3 regions of the Agrobacterium sp. LEGMi-208b genome follow, and region 1 is predicted to be linked to each of the others. Evidence: predicted binding sites of a transcription regulator. Region 1 holds the regulator's gene; each other region holds the start of a gene.
The links. The regulator LexA, encoded in region 1, represses DNA repair genes until DNA is damaged. The targets are predictions, from matches to a motif close to TGTTCNNNNTGTGTTCNG.
Positions count from the first base shown of each region.

Region 2: a site for LexA is predicted at 4,181-4,198, ahead of AC5YUO_RS12175 (ATP-dependent helicase). Genes of this name have one in related genera too.
Region 3: a site for LexA is predicted at 3,694-3,711, ahead of AC5YUO_RS04120 (energy-coupling factor ABC transporter ATP-binding protein). Genes of this name have one in related genera too.

Region 1 covers NZ_CM183445.1:159,844-170,029, reverse strand. Annotated here, with positions in the region: gene gltA (citrate synthase) at 38-1,327, opposite strand; gene AC5YUO_RS00845 (ComEC/Rec2 family competence protein) at 1,635-4,064, shown strand; gene AC5YUO_RS00840 (glutathione S-transferase family protein) at 4,085-4,762, opposite strand; gene lexA (transcriptional repressor LexA) at 5,200-5,922, opposite strand; gene AC5YUO_RS00830 (VOC family protein) at 6,135-7,028, shown strand; gene kdsA (3-deoxy-8-phosphooctulonate synthase) at 7,028-7,873, shown strand; gene eno (phosphopyruvate hydratase) at 8,023-9,297, shown strand; gene AC5YUO_RS00815 (FtsB family cell division protein) at 9,638-9,955, shown strand; gene pdhA (pyruvate dehydrogenase (acetyl-transferring) E1 component subunit alpha) at 10,109-10,186, shown strand, end outside.
Region 2 covers NZ_CM183445.1:2,518,561-2,528,746, reverse strand. Annotated here, with positions in the region: gene AC5YUO_RS12190 (efflux RND transporter permease subunit) at 1-2,325, opposite strand, end outside; gene AC5YUO_RS12185 (efflux RND transporter periplasmic adaptor subunit) at 2,322-3,488, opposite strand; gene AC5YUO_RS12180 (carboxymuconolactone decarboxylase family protein) at 3,728-4,138, shown strand; gene AC5YUO_RS12175 (ATP-dependent helicase) at 4,240-6,714, shown strand; gene AC5YUO_RS12170 (glycosyltransferase family 25 protein) at 6,819-7,631, shown strand; gene AC5YUO_RS12165 (DMT family transporter) at 7,904-8,386, shown strand; gene AC5YUO_RS12160 (DMT family transporter) at 8,383-8,808, shown strand; gene AC5YUO_RS12155 (DUF2778 domain-containing protein) at 8,871-10,157, opposite strand.
Region 3 covers NZ_CM183445.1:816,252-826,437, forward strand. Annotated here, with positions in the region: gene aroC (chorismate synthase) at 1-1,064, shown strand, start outside; gene ribB (3,4-dihydroxy-2-butanone-4-phosphate synthase) at 1,077-2,177, shown strand; gene AC5YUO_RS04115 (winged helix-turn-helix domain-containing protein) at 2,461-3,657, opposite strand; gene AC5YUO_RS04120 (energy-coupling factor ABC transporter ATP-binding protein) at 3,937-4,617, shown strand; gene AC5YUO_RS04125 (CbiQ family ECF transporter T component) at 4,614-5,219, shown strand; gene AC5YUO_RS04130 (biotin transporter BioY) at 5,252-5,815, shown strand; gene AC5YUO_RS04135 (histone deacetylase family protein) at 5,841-6,776, shown strand; gene AC5YUO_RS04140 (exodeoxyribonuclease VII small subunit) at 6,779-7,033, shown strand; gene AC5YUO_RS04145 (pirin family protein) at 7,284-8,207, shown strand; gene dxs (1-deoxy-D-xylulose-5-phosphate synthase) at 8,297-10,186, shown strand, end outside.

The DNA of each region.
Region 1 (10,186 bases):
AAACCTGCCGGCCTTTGATCTTAGAGGGTTTCGCGGCTTAACGCTTCGAAACCGGAACGTAATCGCGCTTGCCGGCGCCCGTATAGAGCTGGCGCGGACGGCCGATGCGCTGCTGAGGATCTTCGATCATTTCGTTCCACTGCGCGATCCAGCCGACGGTGCGGGCAAGAGCGAAGAGAACGGTGAACATGGTCGTGGGGAAGCCGAGCGCCTTCAGCGTGATGCCCGAATAGAAGTCGACATTCGGGTATAGCTTCTTTTCGACGAAATAGGGGTCGGAAAGGGCGATCTTTTCCAGTTCCAGCGCGACCTGCATGATCGGATCGTCGGAATTGCCGGTGGCTTCCAGCACTTCGTACATCGTCTTCTGCATGATCTTGGCGCGCGGGTCGTAGTTCTTGTAGACGCGGTGGCCAAAGCCCATCAGGCGGAACGGATCGTTCTTGTCCTTGGCGCGGGCGATATACTCAGGAATACGGTCAACCGTGCCGATTTCGTTGAGCATGTTGAGCGCCGCTTCGTTGGCGCCGCCGTGAGCCGGGCCCCAGAGGCAGGCGATGCCAGCCGCGATACAGGCGAACGGATTTGCACCCGACGAACCGGCAAGACGCACCGTGGAGGTGGAGGCGTTCTGCTCGTGATCGGCATGCAGGATGAAGATGCGGTCCATGGCGCGGGCCAGAACCGGGTCCACCTTGTAGTCCTCGCACGGCACGGCAAAGCACATGTGCAGGAAGTTGGAGGCGTAATCCAGATCGTTCTTCGGATAAACGAAGGGCTGGCCGATATGGTACTTGTAAGCCATGGCGGCGATCGTCGGCATCTTCGCGATCATGCGCAGCGAGGCGACCATGCGCTGGTGCGGATCGGTGATGTCGGTCGAGTCGTGGTAGAAGGCCGAGAGAGCGCCGACCGTGCCGCACATGACGGCCATCGGATGCGCATCGCGACGATAGCCGGTGAAGAAGCGGCTCATCTGCTCATGCACCATGGTGTGGCGCGTGACACGGGTGTCGAAATCCTTCTTCTGCGCAGCCGTCGGCAGTTCGCCGTAGAGCAGCAGGTAGCAGGTTTCCAGGAAGTCGCCCTGTTCGGCGAGCTGCTCGATGGGGAAACCACGATGCAGGAGAACGCCCTCGTCACCGTCGATATAGGTGATCTTGGATTCGCAGGAGGCCGTCGACGTGAAACCCGGGTCGTAGGTGAAGGAGCCCGTGTGTTTATACAGCGTGGCGATATCGACGACGCTTGGTCCAATCGTGCCTTCCCTGACCGGGAGTTCCACCTGCTTTTCGCCAAGTGTCACTGTAGCGCTTTTTTCCGTCATACTGATCCTCCGAGAACATGCGGGTGGGGGCGCTGAGACACGCCCCGCGGTTAAGCGTCTACCGATTAGCTATATGATCCTGGCGCCGATGCCAAGCTATCCAAAGGTCAAATTGTGCATTGCGGCAAACGCAATGACGTTGCTTTTTGCTTTCTTGATCATGGCAATTCAATCTCGGTCAACGCCGGGTTAAAGGAAAGCATTGCAATCCCTCGCGTCCGCCTGCAAACCTGTTTCCGGTGCGGCAGGGGCGCGGCGCGGATTGCTCGGTCAAGGGGAAAAACAGCATTTCGGATATGCGGAAACGATGCAGGGCGGCTTGCCCGGCACGGCGGATATCCTGTTTCCGCTACGCAGAACCGGCGATATAGCGCCCTATGGTGCGCTCGCCCCTGTGAGCAAGCCGAACCTGCGCGTTGCCGCCTCTCAAAAAATCGCCGCATGTTTGGCCGAGGAGCGCGCATTCGGCCATGATTTTCTTTTCGTACCGGTTTTCATCGGCAGCGGTGCGATCCTCTGGTTTTCCCTCGACACTTCGCCTTCATTTCCCATCCTGGCGGTCACATGTCTCATCGCCGCTGGCCTGGCATTTTTCGCGAAATATCGCTCGGGCTTCGCGGCGACGGCCTGCACCCTTGTTGCGCTGTTCTTGCTGGGCATGCTTTTCGCCGAAATCGAAACGCGGCGGGCAGGGACCGTGGTGCTGGATACGCCCGTCACCACCACCATCACCGGCAGGGTGATGCGCAGGGAGGTCGATGCCCGTGGCAACTGGCGATATGTGGTGCAGCTGGCCGCGACGGAGGCGCCGACACTGTCACGCCCGCCGGGGAAGGTCTCGCTTCTCTCACGCGGGGCAGGCGAGCCTGTCGCACTTGGCGCGACCATTCGTGGCAAGGCGCGGCTTTCACCGCCGTCCGGCCCGGCTTTGCCGGGGCTCAACGATTTCGTCTTCGCCTCCTATTTCAAGGGCATAGGCGCGACCGGATTCTTCTACAAGCCGCCACAGGCGGTCACTCCACCCGGCATCGACGCGAAGACCGACTGGCTGGAATGGGCCGACATGCAACTCTATGGCCTTCGTACCGCCATTGCCGAGCGCATCCGCAACACCATCGGCGGCGATGCCGGAGCCTTTGCCGCCTCCATCGTCACCGATGAGAGACAGGCCATATCTCCCGAGACGATGGAAGCGTTGCGACTGTCCGGCCTTGCCCATATCGTCGCCATATCCGGCCTCAACATGGCGCTGGCGTCCGGCATATTCTTTGTCGGGCTGAGGCTTGCCTTCAGTCTTTTTCCGGCATTTGCACAGCGCTGGCCCGTCAAGAAGATTTCGGCTTTCGCCGCGCTCCTGATGACGCTTGCCTATTATCTCATTTCCGGTTTCGCCGTCTCCGCCGAACGCGCCTGGTTGATGACATCGGTGATGCTGATCGCGGTGCTGTTCGATCAACCCTCGCTCAGCCTTAGGAATGTGGCGCTTTCCGCGCTGGTCATTCTTGCTTTTTCGCCATCGGAAATCATGGGGCCGAGCTTCCAGATGTCTTTTGCCGCGACCATCGCGCTCGTCGCCTCCTACGCCGCCTGGAGCCGCTGGCGCGCCGAGCGGGAACGTCTGTTCATCGGGCGCAAACCGGCATGGATGACGGTGGCGCAAACGGCGGGCGCCATCATCGGCGGCGTCATGACGACGTCGCTGATCGGCGGGCTCTCGACGGCGGTCTATTCGGTCGAGCATTTCCAGCGTGTCACCACCTATGGACTTTTCGCCAATCTGGCCGCCATGCCGCTGATGTCGCTCATCGTCATGCCCTTCGGCCTTGTCGCCATGCTGTTGATGCCCTTCGGGCTCGACGCGCCATTCCTGAAGGTCATGGGTTACGGCATGGCCCTCGTCATCGAGGTTGCGCAGGAGGTGGCGTCCTGGGGAGGAAGTGCGGCAACGGGACGACCCCATGACTGGTTTCTGGGTCTCGCTTCGGCTGGTTTTCTGCTGCTGACATTGCTGCGCAGCCGGCTTGCGCTTCTCGGCATGCCGTTTCTGTTCCTCGCCTTTGGCCTGTCGGCCGCCGCGGCCTATCGCAACCCGCCTGATCTGCTCGTTCATGAGGATGGCGAGCTGGTGGCGCTGCTGGCGGACGGCAAAGTCTACACGACAAAAGCTCAGCCGCAGGGTTTCGTTTATGGTCAGTGGCAAAGGGCGCTGCTTTTGCCGGAACAGCCTGTGCCGCCGGTCTTTCTCAAGAGCGAGACCACGACAACCAAAGTGGCTTTGACCACGAAGGCGAAGCTCGATCCGAAAGAGATGAGCGCTGTCGCCCGGCGGATGACGGTGGCCCTTAGAGACGCCGAAGCCGGTGTTTTTACCTGCAGCAAAGGCATATGGTGCGCAGCGCGCGCGGGAAGCGGCGAATGGATCATCGTTCTGGAAGACGGCCGCTTTGCTGGAAAGGCCTGCGATATCGCCGATATCGTTATAGTCTCTCGCAGAACCTCCTTCTCCCAATGCCGCTCGGGCGCGCTCCTGTTGAACCGCGATATTTTGCGGCGGCTCGGTTCGCTGGAGCTGGACTTCGCAGACAGCGATCAGGCAGGGGTGGTCGGCAGGTTGGGCGCCGCAATCGCCCGAATGGACAGGCCCTGGAGCGAACATCGCTATTACGACTGGAAAAGCGGCCGCTTTGAACACGACCTGCCTGATGCCGTGACCCGGTTGCTGGCGGCATCGCAATAAAGTGCCGCCAGCATGGATCGTCAGGCCTTGATGCGCAAATCCGCGGTCATATCGCCGATCCCGCCGATTTCCTCTTCATGCGCCGCGTCGCGCCATGTCTCCTTCAGTCCGGCCTCGTACCATTCGCGCATGGCGGGAAGGGCAAGCAGCCGGTCGCAATAGGCTTTTGCCGCGGGCGAAAGTTCCGCCCCATAGGTCTGGAAACGAAAGGCCACCGGGCAGAAGAAGGCATCGACCGCCGTGAATTTCTGGCCCGCAAGATAAGGCCCGCCAAATTTCGCGAGACCTTCGCTCCACAGCGCATCGATGCGCTTTATATCGGCCGCAAGCCCGGCATCGCCACCCTTCGGTTTTACGCGAATGCCGACCGACATGGGGTAGAGATTGCGCAGCGAGGAAAAACCCGCATGCATTTCGCTCGCCGCCGAACGAGACCAGGCCCTTGCCTGCTTGTCGCTCGCCCAGACGCCCTGGTGTCTTTCCGCCAGATATTCGGCGATCGACAACGATTCCCAAACCGTCACGCCCTCATCGACAAGGCAGGGCACCTTGCCGGTCGGGGAAAAGGTAGAGAAGGAAACGCCTTCGCCGAAGGGAACGAGTTTTTCATCGAAGGCGATGCCGAGCGTGCGCATCAATATCCAGGGCCGCAGCGACCATGAGGAATAGTTCTTGTTGGCGATATAAAGATCGTACATGGCGTGCTCCCCGATATGACGCGCATTTCTATAACGGCGGATGGGCCTTGGAATATCGCAAATAATCCATGGCTCCCATAAGCCGCATTGATAAATGGGAAGGTGAGGGCAGGGAGAAGGACCGACATCCACGTCACCGCCCGGAGACCGACAGCGGAACACTCCGCGAAGAGACTGATAACCTGCATACCTGCTTAACGAAACGAAGGATGCCCATTGTCCATGGTCTCAACCAGCTCCCATTTTGCCGCAGCCTGCACCACAACGAAAACATCTGGCATGAAGCCGGAACCACCCTTCACGACAAAAGACGCGCCGATCCTCTGGATGATCTCTCTTTACCTCTGCAAAGCCGCATCGTTCCAGCGGGCAAACCGCGATGTTTCAAAGGGAGCGTCATCTTTCCGATGACGCTCACAGCGAAAAAAGGCCGCCAATTAATGATAACGGCGGATCAGCCCAACCAGCTTACCCTGGATCTTCACCCGGTCTGGTCCGAAAATACGGGTCTCATAGGCGGGATTGGCCGCTTCCAGAGCGATGGAGGCTCCCTTGCGGCGGAAACGCTTCAGGGTCGCTTCTTCATCATCCACCAGCGCCACGACGATATCGCCCGGATTGGCCGTATTGCCGTTGCGGATGATGACGGTATCGCCATCAAAAATGCCGGCCTCGATCATCGAGTCGCCCTTGACCTCAAGTGCGTAATGCTCGCCTGAACCCAGCATGTCGACCGGCACGGCCACATCATGTGTGTTGTTCTGGATGGCGGAAATCGGCACACCGGCGGCGATGCGGCCCATGACCGGCACGGTGACGGCGCCGCCGAGATCATTGGCTGGCGCCTTGGGGGCGGGGGCCGGTTCCGGCGTCTTCGGCTTGCCGAGGCTGCCCTCGATGACGCTCGGCGAAAAGCCGCGCTGCGGCCTCGCACCCGGCGTGTAGGCCTCCGGCAATTTGATCACTTCCAGCGCCCGCGCCCTGTTAGGTAGCCGGCGAATAAAGCCGCGCTCCTCGAGTGCGGTGATCAGCCGGTGGATGCCGGATTTGGAGGCAAGATCGAGTGCGTCCTTCATTTCATCGAAGGAGGGCGGCACGCCGGACTCTTTCATTCTTTCATGAATGAAGAGAAGCAATTCCTGCTGTTTGCGCGTGAGCATGAGGAAAACACCCTTGAGAATCGTCGTTGAAGTCGCGAAACAAATACAGAACGAACACTATATGTTCCATATGTGTTCCGCAATCCCCTAAAATTTCGTGAAGCCGCTATCTGTTGTTTTGATGATTTGCCTGAAAGCGCACAATTGTGCTTTTCTGCGGTCCGGACTGTTCGGCATGGTCCTGCCGGACTTGACAAGCAGGAAGCACGACAATGACGAAGCCCCACCGTGTCGACCACCTCGTTCTGCCCGTGAAGGTCCTTACGCTTGCCGCAGATCGCCTTGCGAGCCTTGGATTCACGGTCGCGCCCACCGCTCTCCACCCCTTCGGCACCCAGAATGCCTGCGTTTTTTTCTCAGACGGCACCTATCTGGAGCCCCTAGCAATTGCTGAGCCGGATAAGTATATCGCCTCAATCGGCAGGGGAGATGTGTTCACCGCAAGGGACCATGCCTTCCGCAATCATGCCGGAGAGGAGGGGTTTTCCGCTCTTGTCGCCGCGACGGAGGACGCTTTGGCCGATCATGGCAGATTCGTTGCCTCCGGTTTTTCGGCGGGCGAAGTCTTCGAATTTTCACGTCCGGTCAAGATGCCGGACGGTTCGCAAAGCGAGGCGGCCTTTCGGCTCGCCTTTGCGGCAAGTGGGCCGGCGGCGGATTTCTTCCTGTTTAGTTGTGAGCGGCTGCAGGCCCTGCCGGGTGACCGCGTGGCGCTGGAGCGGCATGCCAACGGCACTACCGGGCTATGCGAGATCGTGCTGTCTTACGGCGGTGATGTGGATTCGCCCCGGCTGATCGAAACGGTTTTTGGCTGTGCCGGCACGCTGTCTGCGGATGGTGATGTGGTTTTCGCAACCGGCAATGCACGCATAAGACTAACCGGAAAACCGGCCTTCGGCGATGAACCCGTAAATGCCCCCGTGAACGCCAATAAGTGGAGCGGCGGCGGATTGCACGGCGCGGGCATCGTCTTTTCCGTTGACGATCTTGCCGTGACAGAAGCGGTGCTTACTGCTAATGGCGTCTCCAGCGCAGAAGCGGACGGCCGTCTGGTGGTGTCCGCAGCACCCGGTCAGGGCGTTGCCTTCGCCTTCGAGGAAAAATGATGAGCGTTACGAACAATCTCAAAGTCACCGCCGGCGACGGCGCCAATTCGGTTTCCTTTTCCAATACAGAGCGATTTTCCCTGATCGCCGGCCCCTGCCAGATGGAAAGCCGGGAACATGCCTTCATGATCGCTGGCGTTCTGAAGGAGCTTTGCGACAAGCTGGGGATCGGGCTCGTTTATAAGTCGTCCTTCGACAAGGCGAACCGTACTTCGCTTTCCGGCAAGCGCGGCATCGGCCTTGAGAGCGCCATGCAGGTTTTCGCCGATCTCAAGAAGGAATTCGGCTTTCCTGTTCTGACCGACATTCACACCGAAGAACAGTGCGCCATCGTTTCCGAAGTGGTGGATGTGCTGCAGATCCCGGCCTTTCTCAGCCGCCAGACCGATCTTCTCGTCGCCGCCGCGAAAACCGGCCGCGTCATCAATGTCAAGAAGGGCCAGTTCCTCGCCCCCTGGGACATGAAAAACGTGCTGGCCAAGCTGAATGAGAGCGGCAATCCGAATGTGCTTCTGTGCGAGCGCGGCGCCTCCTTCGGTTACAACACGCTTGTTTCCGACATGCGCTCCTTGCCGATCATGGCTTCGCTCGGTGCGCCTGTTGTCTTTGACGCCACGCATTCGGTTCAGCAGCCGGGCGGGCAGGGCGGCTCAACGGGCGGCCAGCGCGAATTCGTCGAGACTCTGGCGCGGGCGGCGGTTGCTGTCGGCGTCGCAGGCCTCTTCATCGAAACCCATGAGGACCCGGACAATGCACCGTCCGATGGCCCCAACATGGTGCATCTGAAGGACATGCCGAAGCTGCTGGAAAAGCTGCTTGCTTTCGACGCCATCACCAAAGCCTGAGGGGCGGGGGCGCTACGGCGGGCACGGTCCGTGCCAATCGATTTTAATGGCGGGCGGGCCGTTTCTGCCGCCCGCCGTCATTGTAATTTCTTCGCCATCGTCTAAGACAGGCGACGGAAAATATCTGTTCCATTCCCAAGGGAGAGACCATGACTGCCATTACCGATATCATCGCGCGCGAAATCCTCGACAGCCGCGGCAACCCGACCGTTGAAGTCGATGTCTATCTCGAAGACGGCTCCATGGGCCGTGCGGCCGTTCCGTCCGGCGCCTCCACCGGCGCGCATGAAGCGGTTGAGCTGCGCGATGGCGGCAAGCGTTATCTCGGCAAGGGCGTGGAAAAGGCGGTAGAAGCCGTCAATACGGAAATCTTCGACGCCATCGGCGGTTTCGATGCCGAAAACCAGATCCAGATCGACCAGACGATGATCGCGCTTGACGGCACGCCGAACAAGTCGCGCATCGGCGCCAACGCCATCCTTGGCGTCTCGCTTGCCGTCGCCAAGGCTGCGGCTGAAGCGTCCGGCCTGCCGCTTTACCGTTATGTCGGTGGCCCTAACGCGCATCTGCTGCCGGTTCCCATGATGAACATCATCAATGGCGGCGCCCATGCCGATAACCCCATCGACTTCCAGGAATTCATGATCCTGCCGGTTGGCGCGGAAAACATCCGCGAAGCCGTGCGTATGGGTTCGGAAGTGTTCCACACGCTGAAAAAAGAACTGTCCGCTCAGGGTCACAACACCAATGTCGGTGACGAAGGCGGTTTTGCCCCCGGTCTCGAAAGCGCACCGGCAGCACTCGATTTCATCATGAAGTCGATCGAAAAGGCTGGTTATCGTCCGGGCGAAGACATGTATGTCGGCCTCGACTGTGCATCGACGGAATTCTTCAAGAATGGCAAATACGTTCTCGAAGGCGAAGGCCGCACGCTGGAATCCGGCGCGATGGCTGAATATCTGGCCGAACTCGTTGCCAAATATCCGATCATCTCCATCGAAGACGGCATGGCTGAAGACGACTGGGACGGCTGGAAGGCGCTCACCGATCTGATTGGCAACAAGTGCCAGCTGGTCGGCGACGATCTTTTCGTCACCAACTCGGCGCGTCTTCGTGACGGCATCAAGATGGGCGTTGCCAACTCCATCCTCGTCAAGGTCAACCAGATCGGTTCGCTGTCCGAGACGCTGGATGCGGTCGAAACTGCGCACAAGGCCGGTTACACCGCCGTCATGTCGCACCGTTCGGGCGAAACGGAAGATTCCACCATTGCCGATCTCGCCGTTGCCACGAACTGCGGTCAGATCAAGACCGGTTCGCTTGCCCGTTCCGACCGGCTCGCAAAGTACAACCAGCTGATCCGCATCGAGGAAATGCTGGGCCCGCAGGCTGCTTACGCCGGTCGTTCGATCCTGCGCGGGTAATTCGCCCGGATTCCGCGATGTCTTCCGCCAGCTTGGTGGGCTCGTTTGAGGGGCGATGGATACCATCCTCGCTCCGTCACCCCGGACTTGATCCGGGGTCCAGCGCGATCAAGTCCTTGATCGCGAGAGACTCCTCTCACGGCGCAGACGCGCCGTGGCTGGATGCCGGATCAAGTCCGGCATGACGAGATTTATCTGACATCGCCGCCTTTTTCAGCCCGCCCTCCGGCGGGCTTTTTCATGCCCACTTGCCGATTGCAATTTAAGGTCAACGGATAGTTAAACAATCCGGCTTAGTCTTGAGACTCAAAGGTTATGCGTTTTAAGGCTTCTCTCCGGCATGTGGACCAGACATCATAAAAAAAGACGATTCGGCCGTTTGATCGTTCCGGCCATCACGATCGCTTTTCTTTCCTATTTCGGTTATCATTCCATCCATGGCGACTTCGGCCTGCAGGCGACGGAGCGGCTGGAGCGGCAGCGTATTACCCGGACGGCTGAGCTTGCCAAGCTGACGCAGGCGCGCGTGGCGCTGGAGCGGCAGGTGGAATTGCTGAGCGACGGTTCGCTTGAGCGCGACATGATCGACGAGATTTCCCGCTACCAGCTGAATATGTCCCGCACGGATGAAATCGTCATCATGAACACATATTTCTAATTAACCGAAATCAGGTTAATTTAACATTTTTGATTTATTCACAGCATCTTAGCGTGAATATGTGCCATGCGTTTAAAGCATTGCTGCATGGCATTTTCTTGCATATGGTACGCGCCACTCTATCCATTCAAACGGCAACTCAGGGAGGGATGAATGGCGCCGCGAAAACCAGCGACCGTATCCGGCCGCAAGACCACGGCAAAGTCCGCAACCGAATTCACCGGCAAGAAC
Region 2 (10,186 bases), 680 kb from region 1:
TTTCAGGAAGACGTTTTCCAGATCGGTCGGATCGTTGATCGGCCGGGTGGAGGACAGGAGCCTGACCGGGATCGCATCGCCATCCACGAAGACGTCGACAATCGAGCGGCCTTCCAGCAGCGACTGCATGGCGCGCGACAGGCCGGTGATGTCAATGCCGAGATCCGACGCACGCTCGCGGTCGATGGAAACGGAAATCTGCGCCTGATTGGGCTCATTGTCGAAACGCGGCGTGTCGAACAGACCGCTTTCTTCCATGGAAAGCAGCAATTTCTGCGTCGCCTCGGTCAGCGCCGCATAGTTGCTGCCGACCATTGCCATCTGCAGGCCGTTGCCGGCGCCGCGAATTCTGAGGCTGTTCGGCTGCATCGCATTGCCGCGCAGCGCCGGAACTTTATTAGCGGCGGCAGTGACATCGGCAGCGATCTGGTTCTGCGTGCGCTCGCGATCGGCCCAGGGGGCGAGCGTCAGCACCATGAAGCCGGTATTGGACGAACCGTTCATGCCGGTGATGGAGTAGATATTGCGGATTTCGCCACTGTCGCGCAGCGGCTGCAGGTTTTCCTCGATCCGCTGCAGCTGGTCGCGGGTATATTCGAGGCTGACGCCCTGCGGCGCGGTGACCCGCATCATGATCGAGGCGCGGTCTTCGCGCGGCGTCAACTCGTTCTGGATCATGCCGAAGGCGATCCATGACAGGCCGGAAAAGATGAGCGCGACAACGATGACGATCAGCGGATTGTTCAGGCAGGCGGAAAGCGTCGTTTTATAGGTGGAGGCAAAGACATTACCGAACCAGGCGAGCGGCCCCGTCGGTTCCTTCAGCCCCTCTTTCAGCATGCGGGAAGCCAGCATCGGGCAGAGCGTCAGCGCCACGATGGAGGACAAGCCCACCGCGAAGGCCAGCACGAAACCGAATTCGCGAAACAGGCCGCCAAGCTGGCCCGGCAGGAAGGAGAGCGGAATGAACACGGCGGCAAGTGTGGCCGTCGTTGCGATGACGGCGAAGAAAACTTCCTGCGTGCCGAGAACGGCGGCGGCCCGCGGCCCCATGCCTTCCGCCCGGCGGCGCACGATGTTTTCCAGCACGACGATAGCGTCGTCGACCACGAGGCCAGTCGCCAGAACGATGGCAAGCAGGGTCAGAATATTGACCGAGAAGCCGACCATATAAATGGCGACGATGGTGCCGATCAGCGCCACGGGCATGGTGATCGCCGGAATGAGGGTGGCGCGCCAGTCGCGCAGGAACAGATAAAGCACGACGACGACGATGATCGCCGAGAGACCGAGCGCCAGTTCCACCTCGTGCAGCGCGCCTTCGATGAAGACGGCATCGTCACTGGTCACGACGATGCGCGTACCCTCGGGCAGATTGGCCGACATGGCGTCGACGGCGGCCTTCACACCGGTCGAGATACTGAGCGTGTTCGACTGCGCCTGACGGATGACACCGAGACCGACGCCCTGCACGCCATTGGAGCGCAGCGAGGTGGATTCGTCATCCGCACCCAGCATGACGGTCGCGACGTCGCGCAGGCGGATATTGTTCTTTATGAGAAGATTGGAGAAATCCTCGGGCTTCGTCAGGCTGGCCGTGGCGCGCACGACAATATCCTGCGTTGTGCTTTTCAGCGATCCCGCCGGCACATCGAGTGCAGCGCTGGCCAGCGCGTTCGAAACATCCGTCACCGTCAACCCACGGCTGGCGAGCGCCGCCTGATTGAGATCGACGCGGAAAACCTTTTCCTGATCGCCGTAAAGCTCCACATCCGCCACACCATCGACGGCGGCAAGGCGATCGATGATTTCGTCATCCACCAGCTTGGTCAGGTCTTCCATGCTGAGCGTGGACGAGGTGACGGCAAGGCGCATGATCGGCTGGCTGTCGGAATCCGCCTTGATGATCTGCGGCTCGTCGGCATCGTCGGGCAGCTGGTTGGTGACGCGGCCGATGGCGTCGCGCACGTCGTTGGCGGCAACCGCCAGATCGACATTGTCACCGAATTCCAGCGTCACGCGGCTGGTGCCGAATTGCGAGTTGGACGAAATGGACTTGACACCGCTGACACGCGCCACCGCACCTTCGATGGTCTGCGTCACTTCCTGATCGATGGTTTCCGGCGCCGCCCCTTCATAGGTGGTCCTGACACTGATCGTCGGCCGGTCGACGTCGGGCAGTTCGCGCACTTCGACACCGACAAGAGCCGCAAGGCCGGCAACGACCAGCAGGGTGTTGAGAACCGCCGCCAGGATAGGCCGGCGCACGAACAACGCGGTAAAGGCGAGCTTGGAATCCTGACCGGAGGGCGGCTGCGTCGTCATTGGCTGGCAACCTCCTCGGGCTTCGGCTGGCTGCCGACGCGGACCGCGCCGCCTTCGCGCACGCGCTGCAGACCCTCGATCACCACAGGCTCACCATCCGCCAGCTTCGCCTTGACGAGAACGGCATCGGGATTGCGCTGCACGATCTGCACCCGCACCTTGTTCGATTTATTATCGGTGACACGCCAGACGTAGGAGCCTTCCGCATCCCACTGCACGGCCAGCGGATCGACCGAGGCATAGGTCTCGCCGGCAAAACGCATGGTAACGCCGAAGGACATGCCGGCCCTCAGCTCATCCTTCTCATTGCCGAACTTCGCCCGGATGCGGATCGTGCGGCTCGCCTCATCGACGCGGTTGTCGACGGCCTCGATCTCACCCTTGAAAGTCTCGCCGGGGCGGGAAATGGACGTCGCCTCCACCGGCATGCCGACCTTGATCGCGGTTGCGAACCGCTCGGGAGCCCAGAAATTGACGAGAATTTCGGACCGGTCATCGATGCTGACGATGGTTGACTGCGTGGTGACATTATCGCCGATATTGGCGGCGACAATACCCGCCACACCCTCTATCGGCGCAACGATGTCGCGGCGCTTGAGATTGAGTTCGGCCGTGCTCAGCGCAAGCTTGGCGGCCTCCTCGGCAATCTGCGCATCCAGCACATCGAGGCGGGAGACGGATTTCAGGTTCTTGTAGGAATTGGATTTTTCGACGGCGCTGCGCAGCGTCACCTGCGCCTTGTCGCGCTCGATCACCTGCTCTTCATCGTCGAGCCGTGCCAGCACCTGCCCCTTCACGACACGTGCGCCGGATGACGTGCGGATTTCCGAAACCGTGCCGGAAGCCTGCGGCATGACGACGACCGACTGGATCGCCTCGCCATTGCCGATGGCGTTCAGCCGGTCATTGACCGTGCCTTTCTTCACCGGGGCCGTCACCACCAGGGTGGCGTTGCCGTTGCGGCGCGCACCATCGGCATTCTGCCCTGTGGACGCACCGGCGGTCGAACCGCCGGATGCGGCGACTTCGATCGCCCCGGCAGGCGTTTTGCCAAGCCCGATCGCGGCGAGCACATTGCGGGCTTCGGGCGAATAAAAGCCCCAGAGACAGAGCCCCGCTCCCACCACGGCAACACTGACACCCACCTGTTTCCAGACCCGCATATATTTCTCCGGTTGATCCGCGCAGCATAAAGCATTCCCGAAAACGTAGGTTCCGGGACAGATGCAGTATTCCCGCTTGGCGGGGGCAAGGCAACGCACAAAACCGTTCCTTACGTAATTGTAATTTGGGGGCAATTGCCATCCGCAGCAGCCAAACCGCAATCGGGGCCACGCATTCCTGTCGCAAATATCCGCCAGTGGGCTAATCTGCCTCCAGGACGCCATAACCGGAGGAAGCCATGAGCACCGTGACGAAAACCGAAAACCCGGAAACCGATCCACGCGTCAAGGCGGTGTTCGATGATATCCGCGCCACCCGCAAATCGGATTTCATCAACAATATGTGGCTCTACCTCGCCTTCGATGCCGATCTGCTTGAAAAGACCTGGGGCGAGGTCAAGGCGGTGATGGCCACGCCCTCGGCGCTCGATCCCGTGGTGAAGGAAATGCTCTATATCGCCGTTTCCGTCACCAATGGCTGCTCCTATTGCGCCCATTCCCACACGGCCGCCGCCAAAGCCAAGGGCATGACGACAGAGCAGCATGCCGATTTGCTGCGCGTCATCGCACTTGCCGCCAAGACAAACCAGCTTGCGGTGGCGCTGCAAGTGCCCGTTGATGCCGCGTTCGACGCCGACAGGCAGGCATGAAGCGAAAAAATGCCTTGGAATGGGCGTTTTGACAGTTGATACCGGAATAAAAGCAGAACACGGTTCTGGCCTTTATATCCCGAATCACTACATTGGGCCGCATGAGCAACAGTTTTGACGATATGCCGTTCTTCGATGAAGAACCCGTGGCGCCGCGCAGGGCGACGAATAGTGCCGGTGCAGAAAGCGGCGGCGGGCTTGGCATTGCCGCCCGCGCCATGGCGGCGCGCGATCAGACGCGTGCTGCGCCCGACTATCTGTCCGGTCTCAACCCGGAACAGCGCGACGCCGTGGAAACGCTAGACGGACCCGTACTCGTGCTCGCAGGCGCCGGCACCGGCAAGACCCGCGTTCTGACGACCCGCATCGCCCATATTCTGGCGACCGGCCGCGCCTATCCGAGCCAGATTCTCGCCGTGACCTTTACCAACAAGGCCGCCCGCGAGATGAAGGAACGTATCGGCGTGCTGGTCGGCGGCGCTGTCGAGGGCATGCCCTGGCTCGGCACCTTCCACTCCATCGGCGTCAAGCTGCTGCGTCGCCATGCCGAACTCGTCGGCCTGAAATCGGATTTCACCATTCTCGATACCGACGACGTGGTGCGGCTGATCAAGCAGCTCATTCAGGCCGAAGGGCTGGACGACAAGCGCTGGCCGGCCAAGCAGTTCGCCGGCATGATCGACGGCTGGAAGAACAAGGGCCTGACCCCGCCGGATATTCCGGAGGGCGACAGCCGCGCCTTCGCCAATGGCAAGGGCCGCGAGCTTTACACCGCCTATCAGAACCGGCTGAAAACGCTGAATGCCTGCGACTTCGGCGATCTACTGATGCACCCGATCAGCATCTTCCGCCGCCACACCGATATTCTGAAAGAGTATCACCAGAAGTTCCGTTACATTCTGGTGGACGAATATCAGGACACCAATACGGCGCAATATATGTGGCTGAGGCTTCTCGCACAGCGCGCCAAGGGCGAGCCGCAGAACGTCTGCTGCGTGGGTGACGACGATCAGTCGATCTATGGCTGGCGCGGCGCGGAAGTGGACAATATCCTCCGCTTCGACAAGGATTTCCCCGGCGCCAAGGTCATCAAGCTCGAACGCAATTACCGCTCTACCGAACATATTCTCGGCGCGGCCGGCCATCTGATCGCCCATAATGAGGGCCGTCTCGGCAAGACGCTGTTCACCGAACGCAGCAGCCCTGACGATGAAAAGGTCGTGGTGCATGCGGCCTGGGATTCGGAAGAGGAAGCCCGCGCGGTCGGCGAGGAAATCGAGCAGCTCCAGCGCAAGAACCACAAGCTGAACGACATGGCCATTCTCGTTCGCGCCTCCTTTCAGATGCGCGAGTTCGAAGACCGTTTCGTCACGCTCGGCCTCAATTACCGCGTCATTGGCGGCCCGCGCTTTTATGAGCGCCTCGAAATCCGCGACGCCATGGCCTATTTCCGGCTCGTCTGCCAGCCGGCCGACGATCTCGCCTTCGAGCGGATCGTCAATACGCCGAAGCGCGGCCTTGGTGATACGACGATCCGCAATCTGCACGACTATGCCCGCGCCCGCGATATTCCGATGCTGGCGGCAGCCGCCGATATCATCGAGACCGACGAACTGAAACCGAAGGCGCGCAAGGCGCTGTTCGATGTGGTGCAGGATTTCCGCCGCTGGCAGGGCCTCTTGGAAAACACCGAACACACCACGCTTGCCGAGCAGATCCTCGATGAAAGCGGCTATACCGCCATGTGGCAGGCCGACAAGACGGCCGAAGCCCCCGGACGGCTGGAAAACCTCAAGGAACTCATCCGCTCGATGGAAGCCTTCGAGAGCATGCGCGGCTTCCTCGAGCATGTCGCCCTCGTCATGGATGCCGAGCAGAACGAAAATCTCGATGCCGTATCGATCATGACGCTGCATTCCGCCAAGGGTCTGGAATTCGACACCGTCTTCCTGCCCGGCTGGGAAGAAGGCCTTTTCCCGCACCAGCGGGCGCTGGACGAGGGCGGGCGCTCCGGCCTGGAGGAAGAACGCCGTCTCGCTTATGTCGGCATCACCCGCGCCAAGAAGCTCTGCCATATCTGGTTCGTGTCGAACCGGCGCATTCACGGGCTGTGGCAATCCACCCTGCCCTCCCGTTTCCTCGATGAACTGCCACCCGCCCACGTGGATGTGGCGGCATCCGACAGCAATTATGGCGGTTATGGTGGACGCGGCGGCTATGGCCAGTCGCGCTTCGACAAGGCGGACCCTTTCGCAAACAACTACTCCACCCCCGGCTGGAAGCGCGCGCAGCAGAACCGCAGTGACGCCACCCGCGACAATTGGGGCACCCGCTCCGGCCATGCGGTCGAACGCATCGGTTACGGTGAAAGCGGCCCGCGCACCCGCACCATCGACGGCGAGCTGGTGGCGAAATCCGTCGCCGATACGCCATCGAAATTCTTTGTTGGCGATCGCGTTTTCCACCTCAAATTCGGCAATGGCAATATTTCCGCCATCGAAGGAAACAAGCTGACCATCGATTTCGATCGTGCCGGGCAGAAACGTGTGCTGGATGGATTTGTGGAAAAGGTCTGATTCGACAACCATGAGTGCCTGAAGACCGCTTTTTCCATAGCCCGCGTCATGCCGTTGCAATAAAGGAGTTGCAGTGGGGAAGCGGAAACCGGGCGAGGACAGCTTTGTATATATTACCGAAAAGCCAGCGCAGGCTCGCCGTTTTCCTGATCAATATGGACAGCGCCACCAAACGCCTCGCGGATATGACCGCGCGCCTCGATGCCATGGGGCTCAAGGCGGAGCGTGTTCCCGGCGTCAATGGCAGGGAACTGAATTACCCGATCCCGGAATTCAGCGAGATGTCCTACATGCTCATGCATGGCCGCCGCACCTCGCCGCCGGAAATCGGCTGCTATCTCAGCCATGTCGCCTGCGCCAATAGATTCATGGAGGGCGACGCCGATATCGCGCTCATCCTTGAGGATGACGTGGTCTTCGATGACGATTTTCTCAATGCCATAGACGAGGCGGTGCTGAACGGCGGCGACTGGGATTTATTGCGGCTGACGACGGTCAGCAACGGCCGGAAATTTCCATTCCGCCCACTGTCCAATGGCCGTTCGCTCGCCATTGCGATCACGCGGGAAAAAGGGTCGGGAGCCTATCTCGTCAACCGTCGCGCCGGAAAATGGATAGCGAAACTGATTCCCATGCGGCTCGCCTATGACATCGCATTCGATCTGGAATATCTCGCGGGGCTGAAGGCGGCCTTCCTCTATCCGCTCTGCGCCACGCAGGATGCGGACGGGGAAAGCCAGATCCAGAACAATCTGCGCATCTACCGCCTGCCGCGCTGGCGTTATTTCACCGTGCTGCCCTATCGCGCCTTTCTCGAAACCAGCCGTTTCCTGATGCGGAGCATCCGCTTCGCCGTCGCCAAGGCGGGCGTTGCGATGGAACGCGGCAAGGGCAAGACCGCTCCGGCCGGTCGTTGACCGATCCGTCTTACACTTCACCGGGCGTGAAGCCGACGAGATAGACGGCCGCGACCACGGCTGCGAGAAGGAAAATCGAAATGACGAAAATCGTCATCCGGTTCAATGGTTTGCGCGTCGTTTTCTTCATGGTGGAATAATGCGTGGCCGCATCGCTTGTTCCGCAACGCACAGGATAATGTCGTCTAAAACCGTGAGCCGGCGCAATTCGATTCCGCTTCAGACACATATCGGCTAAAGCTCGTCTCCATCTTCAGCTTTGCCGGCCCGCCATGACAGACACGACACATCCACGCCTCAACCCGCTGCATCTTGCCGCCGCCTTCGCCAGCGGCTGCCTTCTGACATTGATGGTGCATTTCAACGGTCAGCTTGCCCATTACGGCAATGCGCTGTTTTCCTCCTGGACGGCGCATGGCACCGGCACGGTGGCGGCGCTGATCTATCTCGCCATCATGCGCCCGAAGAAAGATGAAGGCACGGCAGAAAAACCGAAAGCGCCGCTCTGGGCCTATTGCGGCGGGGTCGTGGGTGCGGCCATCGTCATCCTCACCTCCACCGCCGTCAATTCGCCGCTGGCGCTTTCCGGCACCATTGCGCTCGGTCTCGGCGGACAGGTGATCTTCAGCTTACTGGCGGATATTTTCGGCCTCTTCGGCCTGCCAAAAAGGCGGCCGGACCTTCGGGACATGGCGGCGGTGGCGCTCATTCTCTGCGGCAGCGCACTCATCATCCTTGTCGGGAGAACGGCATGATTGTCTGGATCGCCATGGCCTTTACCGGCGGCGTCTTCGTGGCGCTGAGCCGGCAGATCAACGGCCGCCTCAGCCTGTCCAACTCGCCGCTCATCGCATCGTTCTGGAACCACATTGTCGGTTTTGCCGTGCTGACGGTCATCGGCCTCATCGTCGGTGGCCTCATTCCGCCGGGTGCTGCCGACGCGCCATGGCTTGCCTTTATCGGCGGGCCGATCGGCGTCGTCTTCATCGCTTCGGGAAGCTGGCTCATTCCGCGCATCGGTGCGGTCAATACCGCCCTTCTGGTCATCAGCGGCCAGATGGTCTCAGGCGTGGTTCTGGATCTTTTCGGCGATCATCCGCCGAAACTCTGGGCAAGCGCACTCGGCATCCTGCTCATCTTCGCCGGCATGGTGCTGACACAGCGGCGCGGCCGCTAGAGCATTTCCAGTAAAAGTGCGCAGCGGTTTTACGCCCGGAAAATGCGTAGAACCAAGAAAACTTAGGAATCACTGCCGCGCGAGAACATGCCGAGCAGCGTCTTGCCGCCGCTCTTACCCCCACTGCTTGCGAGTGTCGGACGGTTGCCGTTCAGCTTCGGCACCACCACCATGCGCTTGACTTCGCCGCGCTTGAAGGCAGCCAGAAAGCGCTGATAATCCCGGAATACCACGCAGCCATTCGATTCGCCGCGTTTCGCCAGCATGTAGGTGTGAGCCAGAAGACCGTCACGGCCATGCGGGTTGACACCGTTTTCCGGCGTCAGGCGAATGGCCTCGACGCCATGGAACCGCGCTTCGCGCATCGTCAGACGATAGCTGGAAGGTGGCGTCGAACCGCGCATTCTCACATGCACGTAATCGGGATTGTCGCGCATCTTGCCGATACCGGAATGCGCTTCCAGCTTCTCGCCATTCGGCATGTGCACCACGCCGGAGGAAATATCATAGATCGCCGTGCCATTACCGCGATCCGGCCACGGAACCGCATCCATCTTGCTCGGCTCGCGCATCGGATTGTCAGGCTTTGCAAAGGCAAGCATGGCGCCGGTGCTCTGCTTCGGCGCCGCAGGCGCGCGAAGGGGAACCGGCGCATCGAAAGCCGGTGCCGAAGCGACGGCCGGAACATGTTCCTCGGTCTTGGACGATGTCGCGGGGCGCGGTGACGGCTCAACCGTCTGAGCCGTCGCAACCTCGGGGCGGAAGCTCGGCAGCGGCACATCATCGGGCAGCAGGCTGCTTGCCTCTTCCTCGATCTGCGGCCGTGCCAGCGCCACTTCAAATGCCGGATGCTGCGGAACGGCGCTCTGATAGGCAACCTCAGAGGTGCGTCCAAGCGCCGAATCGACGATCGCCGACGGCTTGAGCGCGGCAAGCTGCTTCACCGTCGCCTGCCCTTTTGCATTGGCAGCCGCGCCGAAGCGCTCGCCGAATTCCTTCGCGCCGATCTCGGGCATGATGCCGGCGAGGCGAACCGCCTTCTGCTGGCCATGGCTGTGGTCGCTCAGGCGGGAAAACTTGCGGACGTGAATATCCCGCGCGGCGGCGTGGGCAATTGCCGTCTCAGTGGAAGCCAATCGCGTCACCAGCGTCTTTTCAAACTGCCCGACACCGTGCGAAGCGGCAGCCATGCTGTGCAGCGAGGCAAAGGCGGCGACGGCGAAAAGGCCGGCAAAGGCGCCGCCACCGAGAAGGGCGGACATTCGGCCGAACGAAAAGGATTTGCCTCTCTTGACGGAAGACGAACCGGCAAGACCGGCGCCATTATAGGCCGCAGCAGAAAACGCCATGATACTCGTTACTCGAACCGTTCACGCAC
Region 3 (10,186 bases), 660 kb from region 1:
TTACCACCTGGGGAGAAAGCCACGGGCCCGCACTCGGCTGCGTGGTGGATGGCTGCCCGCCCGGCATCCGCTTCACCCTTGCCGAGGTGCAGCACTGGATGGACAAGCGCAAACCGGGCCAAAGCCGTTTCGTGACCCAGCGCCGCGAGGATGACGTCGTAAAAGTTCTCTCCGGCGTGATGCTGGATGAGGACGGCGAGACGATGATCACGACAGGCACGCCGATTTCCATGCTGATCGAAAATACCGACCAGCGTTCCAAGGATTACGGCGAGATCGCCAAGCGGTTCCGTCCCGGCCATGCGGATTTCACCTATGATCTGAAATACGGCATTCGCGATTATCGCGGCGGCGGGCGCTCCTCGGCACGCGAGACGGCGGCGCGTGTCGCCGCCGGTGCGATTGCCCGCAAGGTGGTGCCGAGCCTCAACGTGCGCGGCGCGCTGGTGCAGATCGGCAAGCACAAAATCAACCGTAACAATTGGGACTGGGATCAGATCGACCAGAACCCGTTCTTCTGCCCGGATGCAGCCATGGTGCCGGTGTGGGAAGACTATCTCGACGGCATTCGCAAGGCAGGCTCCTCCATCGGCGCCGTTGTCGAAGTGGTGGCGGAAGGCGTTCCGGCCGGTATCGGCGCGCCGATCTATGCCAAGCTCGATCAGGATATCGCCTCCAGCCTGATGTCGATCAACGCCGTCAAGGGCGTGGAAATCGGCGAAGGTTTTGCCTCGGCCGAGCTTTCCGGCGAGGAGAACGCCGACCAGATGCGCATGGGCAATGACGGCAAGCCGATTTTCCTCTCCAACCATGCCGGCGGCATTCTGGGCGGCATCGCGACCGGCGAGCCCGTCATCGCCCGTTTCGCCATCAAGCCCACTTCCTCCATTCTGACGGAGCGCCTGTCGATCGATACCGATGGCAACAACGTCGATGTGCGTACCAAGGGACGCCACGACCCCTGCGTCGGCATCCGCGCCGTGCCCATCGGCGAGGCGATGATCGCCTGCACCGTCGCCGACCATTATCTGAGGGATCGCGGCCAGACTGGCCGTTTGAAATAAGGGAGGATCGCCATGGCCTACGACCAGAAACGCGTTGTCGACGCCATCCGCGCTTTCGAAGCGGGTGAAATCGTTGTCGTGACCGATGATGACGACCGCGAGAACGAAGGCGATCTGATCATTTCGGCGGTTCACTGCACGCCCGAAAAAATGGCGCTGATCGTGCGCCACACCTCGGGTATCGTCTGCGCGCCCATGCCGCGTGAGGAAGCCAAGCGGCTGAACCTCAACGCCATGGTGGCGGAAAACGACAGCGCCCATACGACGGCCTTTACCGTCAGCGTCGATTTCAAGCATGGCACCACAACAGGCATTTCCGCCGACGACCGCACGCTGACGGTGCGCAACCTTGCCAACCCCAATGTCGGCGCATCCGATTTCACCCGGCCGGGCCATATCTTCCCGCTGATTTCCCGCGAGGGCGGCGTCTTGATGCGCTCCGGCCATACCGAAGCGGCGGTCGATCTCTGCCGGCTCGCCGGCCTGCCGCCCATCGGCGTCATCAGCGAGCTGGTGAATGACGACGGTACGGTGATGCGCGGCCCGCAGGTCCTCGATTTCGCCGAAAAACATGGCATGAAGCATGTTTCGGTCGCCGATCTCATCGCCTATCGCCAGCGCAAGGAAACGCTGGTGGAGATGGAATCCGCCTTCACCATCGACACGCCCTTCGGCCCGGCCAAGGCGCAGACCTATTCCCTGCCCTGGGATCCGATGCAGCATATGGCGGTGATTTTCGGCGATATCAGAGACGGCGTCGATATTCCCGTGCGCCTGCATCCGGAAAACGTCGCCGACGACGTATTCGGCGACCGCCAGCCGGTGCGGCACTATATGCAGAAGATCGCCGAGGAAGGCCGCGGCGTCATCGTTTATCTGCGCGAGGGTTCCGTCGGCGTCGGCCAGGTAGCCGGACGCCGCAAGGCGCGCGACCCGGACGAGGCGCATGCCCAGGCCCGTTCGCGCGAGAATGAATGGCTGGAAATCGGCCTTGGCGCGCAGATCCTGAAGGATCTCGGCATCAGCTCCATAAAGCTGATGACCACGCGCGAGCGGCATTATGTCGGGCTTGAAGGCTTCGGCATCAAGATTTCGGCGACGGATATCGGGTGATTTTGAGCGCTAGTCCAGCGTCACAGCGCATTAGGCCAGCTTCACAGCGCAATTGTGAGGCGAGCGGGTGCGGCATTCTTCTTCTCCCCGCCGGGGAGAAGTCCGTGGCAGCGGGATGAGGGGGCAAGCTCTCCGCATATCGCTAGCGTCACCCCCTCATCCGACCCTTCGGGCCACCTTCTCCCCGGCGGGGAGAAGAAACAAGCCGCGACACTGCGGCATCGCGGATCGGTAACGTTACGTCTGGCAGCCACCTGTCTCACACTCATCCGTGCGGAAAACCTCAATTTTCCTCCCGCCATCCCTCCAGATAATTCACGCTCTCCACCCCGGTAAACTTCGCCAGCCTCACCAGTTCCGCGTCGAGCTTCTCCAGCCGTCCAGCCGAGGCGCGCACGCCCGGCTCCAGCCAGAGACGACGAACATCCAGCGTGCCGCCCTTGCGCTCCGCCTTCATGTCGATACGGCCAATCAGCCGGTCACCCTCCAGAAGCGGAAAGACATAATAGCCATATTGCCGTTTCGGCTCCGGCACGAAGACCTCGATGCGATAATAAAAGCCGAATAGCCGCTCCGTGCGATTGCGGTCGCGCAGCAGCGGGTCGAACGGGCTCAAGACCCGGACGCGGGTGGAGGGTTCCGGTACATCGCTCAGGTCGGCGGTGAAATCGGCGAAGGCAAAAGACGGGCGGGCGGTGTCGCCAGCGCTTGCAAGAAGCGAGACCTCGCAGAGCTCGTCGCGATGGCTTTTGACCCAGTCCCTCGCCTCCTGCGGGGTAACGAGGTCGAAAAAGGCGGCGATTTCACCGTGGGTGGCAAAACCCAGCCGCTTCAGTGCCTCGCGGCAGGCCCAGTCGACAAATTCGGCATGCTCCACCTCGGTTTCGTGATGCTCGCCGGGAATGACCCGTTCGGCCAGATCATAGACCTTCTGGAAATTCACGCGGCCGGCAATCGCGAGCTTGCCGGTGTGCCAGAGATATTCGAGCGCCGTCTTGGACGGATGCCAGTTCCACCAGCCACCGGACTGGTGCCCCTCCTCCTTCAGCTCCCGCGCCAGAACCGGTCCGCTTGCGGCAATGCGCTCCAGCGTTTCGCCGAAAGCCGCATCGAAGCCCTCGCCATGCCATTTGCGCCAGCGCTCCTGAATGATCGGCTCGCGGCGGCGGAAGCGGTGTTTCCAATAGGGATAAAATTCCGTCGGCAGGATGGAGGCGTCATGCGTCCAGTGTTCGAAGAGCGCGCGGTCCTTTTCCAGCAGCGTTGTCAGGTGGCCGCGCCTGTAGGTCTGGTTGCGGGAAAAGATGATCTGGTGGTGGGCGCGCTCCACCGTGCCGATGCTATCCACCTGCACGAAGCCGAGGTCAGTGATGAGCTGCAGCAGCCCGTCCTTGGAAAGCGCCTTGCCGGGCGGAGAGGAAAGCCCCTGCCGCGCCAGAAAAATCCGCCTTGCCGCTTCGTTCGAAACCTTGATCGTCATGGCCGTGAAGGTAGAACGGCTTTTTCAGGATTGCAATGTTCTTTTTTTGTTCTTTTCTTCACTTCTGTTGATGACGGGATCAGGGTCATGCCCGCTGCTTTCCGTCATACCGGCCTTGAGCCGGTATCCAGCCAGCCCAAGTCCTTGGGCTGAAAAGACTCTTCCCGCCGCGCCGACGCGCGTCGACTGGATCCCGGCTCAAGGCCGGGATGACGAAAGGAGTGTGGTTCGCTCTAGGAAATCGTTGCGCCGTGGATTATGCGAGAGAGCATGAAAAACTTGGAAATACGTTTCGACTTTGCCGGCGTGGCCTTCGAGGGCCGGCAAGCCTTGCAGCCCCTGTCTCTCACCCTGACAGAACGGCGCATCGGCGTGATCGGCCTCAACGGTTCGGGCAAGACCACCTTTGCACGGCTGATCAATGGGCTGACCAAGCCGAGCGGGGGCAAGGTGTCGATCAACGGTCTCGATACCGTGACGGACGCCAAGGCGGTCTTGCAGACGGTGGGTTTCATCTTCCAGAACCCGCAGAACCAGATCATCCTGCCGATCGTGCGCGACGATGTCGCCTTCGGCCTCAAGCGGCTCGGTCTCGGCAAGGCGGAAACCGAAAGCCGGGTGAAGACCGTTCTCGCCCGGCTGGGCATCTCGCATCTGGAGGAGCGGCGCGCCCATGAACTTTCCGGCGGCGAGCTGCAGCTTGCGGCGCTGGCGGCCCTGCTGGTCACGGAACCGCAAATCCTCATTCTCGATGAGCCGACCAACCAGCTCGATCTCAAGAACCGCACCATCGTCGAGAAAACCATGGCGGCGCTGTCGCAGACGCTGATCGTCATCACCCACGACCTGCCGCTGCTTCAAGGTTTCGACCGCGTGCTGGTTTTCCATGAGGGTGCCCTGATTGCAGATGCCGCCCCCGATGAGGCCGTCGCGCATTATCTGGAGGTGGTCTCGCGATGAAATCGCTGCACGTTGAAGGCACGGGCTGGCTCTACCGCGTTTCGCCGCGCCTCAAGCTCCTGACGCTTGCGGGTTTCAGCATTGCGCTGTTCCTCACCCGCGATCTGCTGCTTCTCGGATGCGCCGTGGTTCTCGCCGCCGCCATCCTGCGCGAGACGCGGCTGCCCATCCGCGAGATCGGCCTGCGGCTGCGCCCGGTGATGCTGACCATCTTTCTCGTCGCCGGCTTCAGCTATCTCCTGCTTCCGGCCCACGATGCCAGTGTCAATCTTCTACGGCTGACGGCGCTGGCGCTCCTCGCCACGGCCGTCACCATCACCGTCAGCATTTCAGAGTTCATGGACGAGATCGCGCTTGCCGCCGCCCCGCTGGAAAGGCTGGGGCTGGTGAAGGCGGCCGATATCGGGCTCTCGGTCGGACTGGTGGTGCGCTTCGTGCCTGAGATCGTCAACCGTTACCATGCGGTGCGCGATGCGCATCGGGCACGCGGCCTACCGGTGCGGATGGCCACCATCATCGTACCGCTTGTCATTATGACGTTGAAGGATGCCGATGCCATTGCCGACGCCATTGACGCGCGCGGTTTCAGAGGCCAAAGCTGACGACCAGATAACCATCCGGAGTTTTAAGCGCCATGACGACCCGCGACCTTGTGCTGATTTCGCTGTTTTCCGCCATCATCATCGCACTCGGGCTTCTGCCGCCGATCACGCTCGGTTTCATTCCGGTGCCCATCACCGCGCAGTCGCTCGGCGTCATGCTGGCCGGCGTCGTGCTGGGCGCGAAACGCGGCACGCTTGCAGTTCTGCTGACGATCCTGATCGCAGCCATCGGCCTGCCGGTGCTTTCTGGCGGGCGCGGCGGTCTTTCGATCTTCACCACGCCGACGACGGGCTTCCTGATCGGCTGGATCGCAGCTGTTTTCGTGACCGGCTTCCTCTCGGAAAAATTCGTCCATCGCGGTCAGTCGGCACTGGCGCAGGGTATCGGTTTCTTCGTCGCCAGCCTGATCGGCGGTGTGGTCGTGCTTTATGCCTTCGGCATTACCTATCTGGCGGTGGTCGTCGGGCTCGGTTTCGAAAAGGCCTTCATGGGTTCGCTCGCCTTCATTCCGGGCGATGCGCTGAAGGCCGTGCTTGCCGCACTGGCCGGCCGTGCCGTGATGGCCGGTTATCCGCTTCTGCCGCAGCGCGCCTGAACAGACTTTCTTCGGGAGGAAAAGCATGGCGACGCGTTTATACGAGCACCCGATCTTCCTGGAGCATATCACGCCATCCGGCCACCCCGAGCGGCCGGACCGCCTGCGGTCGCTGAACATCGCGCTCGAACACCCGAATTTCGAGCGGCTGGACCGCAAACAGGCGCCGCAGGCCAATGAGGATGCGGTGCTTCTGGCACATCCGGAAGAGCATCTGCTTGCCGTCATGCGCCAGGTGCCCGAAGAAGATGGCGCGATCAACCGGATCGAGTCCGATACCTATCTCTCGCCCAAAAGCCTGCAGGCGGCGCTGACCGGCATCGGCGCTGCCATGGCGGCCGTGGATGACGTTTTTACCGGCGCTGCCGACAATGTCTTCGTCGCCGCCCGCCCGCCCGGCCATCATGCGGAAACGGCCAAGGCCATGGGTTTCTGTCTCTTCAACAATGTGGCGATTGCCGCCCGTCATGCGCAGAAGGCGCACGGCGCAGAGCGCATCGCCATCATCGACTGGGACGTGCATCACGGCAACGGTACGCAGGATATCTTCTGGAACGATACGTCGGTGCTGTTCTGTTCCACCCACCAGATGCCGCTTTACCCGTGGAGCGGCGACAAGCATGAAACCGGCGTGAAGAACAACGTCGTCAACGCGCCGCTTTCGCCCAATACCGGCAGCGAACATTTCCGCGAGGCGTTCAAATCGCGGGTCCTGCCGGCGATCGCCGATTTTTCGCCCGATCTCATCCTTATCTCCGCCGGTTTCGACGCACATCACCGCGATCCGCTGGCGCAGATCAACCTGGTGGGCGAGGATTTCGACTGGGCGACGGGCCGGCTGCTGGAAATGGCCGACAAATACACATCGAACCGGGTCGTCAGCCTGCTGGAAGGCGGTTATGATCTGGAAGGGCTGGCGGAATCGGCAGCCATGCATATTTTGAGAATGATGAAGGGTTGAACATGACGGAAAATGCCAACACAGCCGATGTCAGCGGTTATTCTTTCGAAAAAGCCGTCGCCGAGCTGGAAAGCATTGTCGCACGTCTGGAACGCGGCGACGTGGCGCTGGACGAATCCATCGCCATCTACGAGCGCGGCGAAGCCCTGAAGAAGCATTGCGAAACGCTGCTCAATGCTGCGGAAAAGCGGATCGAGAAAATCCGTCTCGACCGTGCGGGCAAGCCACAGGGTGTGGAGCCGCTGGACGGGGAGTGATTGGCCATGGCGGCAGCGTTTGGACGTGATTCCACAGGCTGCCACGTCCCCAATCAGCATACTCGACGTCATCCTCGGGCTTGACCCGAGGATCCATTGATTTCAACGGGTTGTGGATCCTCGGGTCAAGCCCGAGGATGACGGCAGGGGTGTTTCCATAACCGCAGTTGACGCAGCGTTCGATATCCCGACACTCCCTCTGGCCGTCCGTTATGATAAGCTTGTTGTCTGACGATACGAGGAGCAAAATATGTCCTTCTTTCCCGGTAACGATCCCGTCGCGGGTGATGCCTTTGCCTGCGATGCCATTGAGAACCTCATCATTCCGCGCACCAGCGATATTGGCGGCTTTGCCGTGCGCCGCGCATTGCCGACCCGGCAGCGGCGGCTTGTCGGTCCCTTTATCTTTTTCGACCGCATGGGCCCGGCGATCCTCAAGGCGGGAGAAGCGCTGGATGTGAAGCCGCATCCGCATATCGGGCTTTCCACCGTCACTTATCTGTTCGACGGCGAAATCAAGCACCGCGACAGTCTCGGCACGGAACTCGTCATTCGCCCCGGCGACATCAACCTGATGACGGCCGGGCGCGGCATCGTGCATTCGGAACGCACACCGGAAAACCTGCGGGGCCATCCGCTCTCCATGTCCGGCCTGCAGACCTGGCTTGCCCTGCCAGACCATATGGAAGAAATCGACCCGGCCTTTGCCCATACAGCCAAGGAAGACATGCCGCTGATCGATATCAAGGGCGCATCCGGCCGCGTGGTGATCGGCGAATTCGAAGGTCTCACCTCGCCCGTTTCAGCCTTTACCGACACGCTTTATGTCGATCTGACGCTGGAGCCGGGGGTGAAATTTCCCTTCTCCGCCGATCATGAAGAGCGGGCGATCTATATTCTCTCCGGTTCGCTCGATGTCGCGGGCGATATTTTCGCCGCCGATCAGCTCCTCGTTTTCCGGCCCGGCGACGACATCACGCTGCAGGCGGGCAGCAATGGCTGTCACATCATGATCTTCGGCGGGGCGGCGCTCAATCAACGCCGTTACATCTGGTGGAACTTCGTTTCGTCATCAAAAGAACGCATAGAACAGGCCAAACAGGAGTGGAGAACCGGACGCTTCGACATCGTTCCCGGCGACGAAGAAGAGTTTGTCCCTTTGCCGGAAGGTTGAAATTCTATAGAAGTATACGACATGCAGGGCTCACCCGCCGGCTTTCGCGATAGAGGGCACCTTGCGGACCATCAGAAAAGGCCGAACGATTGACCGGAATGCCACAGACACCATTGCTCGACCGGGTGAATTTTCCCTCCGATCTCAAGGAGATCGACGATCGCGACCTGCCGGAACTGGCACGGGAACTGCGCGACGAGATGATTGACGCCGTGTCGAAGACCGGTGGCCATCTGGGGGCCGGCCTCGGTGTGGTGGAACTGACGATTGCCATTCACAAAGTGTTCAACACGCCGGAAGACCGGCTGATCTTCGATGTCGGCCACCAATGTTATCCGCACAAGATCCTGACCGGCCGCCGCGAGCGCATCCGCACGCTGCGCCAGGAAGGCGGCCTTTCCGGTTTCACGCGTCGCGCCGAAAGCGAATATGACGATTTCGGCGCCGGCCATTCCTCCACCTCCATTTCCGCCGGCCTCGGCATGGCGGTGGCGGCGGGTCTTGACGGCAGCGACCGCAAGGTGATCGCCGTGATCGGCGACGGCTCCATGTCGGCGGGCATGGCATTCGAGGCGCTCAACAATGCCGGCGCGCTCGATGCGCGGCTGATCGTCATCCTCAATGACAACGACATGTCGATTGCGCCGCCGACGGGGGCGATGAGCGCCTATCTGGCGCGCCTTGCATCCGGCCGCACCTATATGGGCTTCCGTGATTTCGGCAAGAAACTCACCGCCTATCTCGGCAAGACCATCGACCGCGCCATTACCCGCGCCGTGACCCATGCGCGCGGTTATGTGACCGGCGGCACGTTGTTCGAGGAGCTTGGTTTTTATCATATCGGCCCGATCGACGGTCATTCCTTCGATCACCTGCTGCCGGTGCTGCGCAATGTGCGCGACAACCAGAAAGGCCCCGTCCTCATCCATGTGGTGACGCAGAAGGGCAAGGGTTATGCGCCGGCGGAAGCGGCCGCCGACAAATATCACGGCGTCAACAAGTTCGATGTCATCACCGGCGCGCAGGCGAAAGCCAAGCCGAATGCGCCGAGCTATACCAGCGTCTTCGCCGAGGCGCTGATTCAGGAAGCCACCCTCGATGACAAGATCATCGGCGTGACGGCGGCCATGCCGAACGGCACAGGCCTCGACAAGATGGCCGAGCTTTTTCCCTCCCGCACCTTCGATGTCGGCATTGCCGAACAGCACGCCGTCACCTTCGCGGCCGGGCTTGCGGCTGATGGTTACAAGCCGTTCTGCGCGCTTTATTCCACTTTCCTGCAACGCGGTTACGACCAGCTGGTGCATGATGTGGCGATCCAGAGCCTGCCGGTGCGTTTCCCCATCGACCGCGCCGGTTTTGTCGGTGCCGACGGACCGACCCATGCCGGCTCCTTCGACACGACTTTCCTCGCCACCCTGCCTGGCATGGTGGTGATGGCTGCCGCCGACGAGGCGGAGCTGAAACATATGGTCCGCACGGCGGCGGCTTACGATGAAGGCCCGATTTCCTTCCGTTATCCGCGCGGCGAAGGTGTCGGCGTCGAGATGCCGGCACGCGGCGAGATTCTTGAGATCGGCAAGGGCCGCATCATCAAGGAAGGCACCAAGGTTGCGCTCCTTTCCTTCGGCACCCGGTTGGCGGAATGCCTTGCGGCGGCCGAAGATCTCGATGCTGCCGGCCTTTCGACGACGGTTGCCGATGCGCGCTTCGCCAAGCCGCTCGATCTCGACCTCATCCGCCAGTTGGCCGCCCATCACGAGGTGCTGGTGACCATCGAGGAAGGTTCCGTCGGGGGTTTTGGCGCGCATGTGCTGCATTTCATGGCCAGCGCCGGCCTGCTCGACCATGGCCCGAAGGTCCGCACGCTGACCCTGCCCGACCAGTGGGTTGAGCAGGCGAAGCCTGAGACCATGTATGCCAATGCCGGCCTCGATCGGGCCGGCATCGTTTCCACCGTGTTCGATGCACTCGGCCAG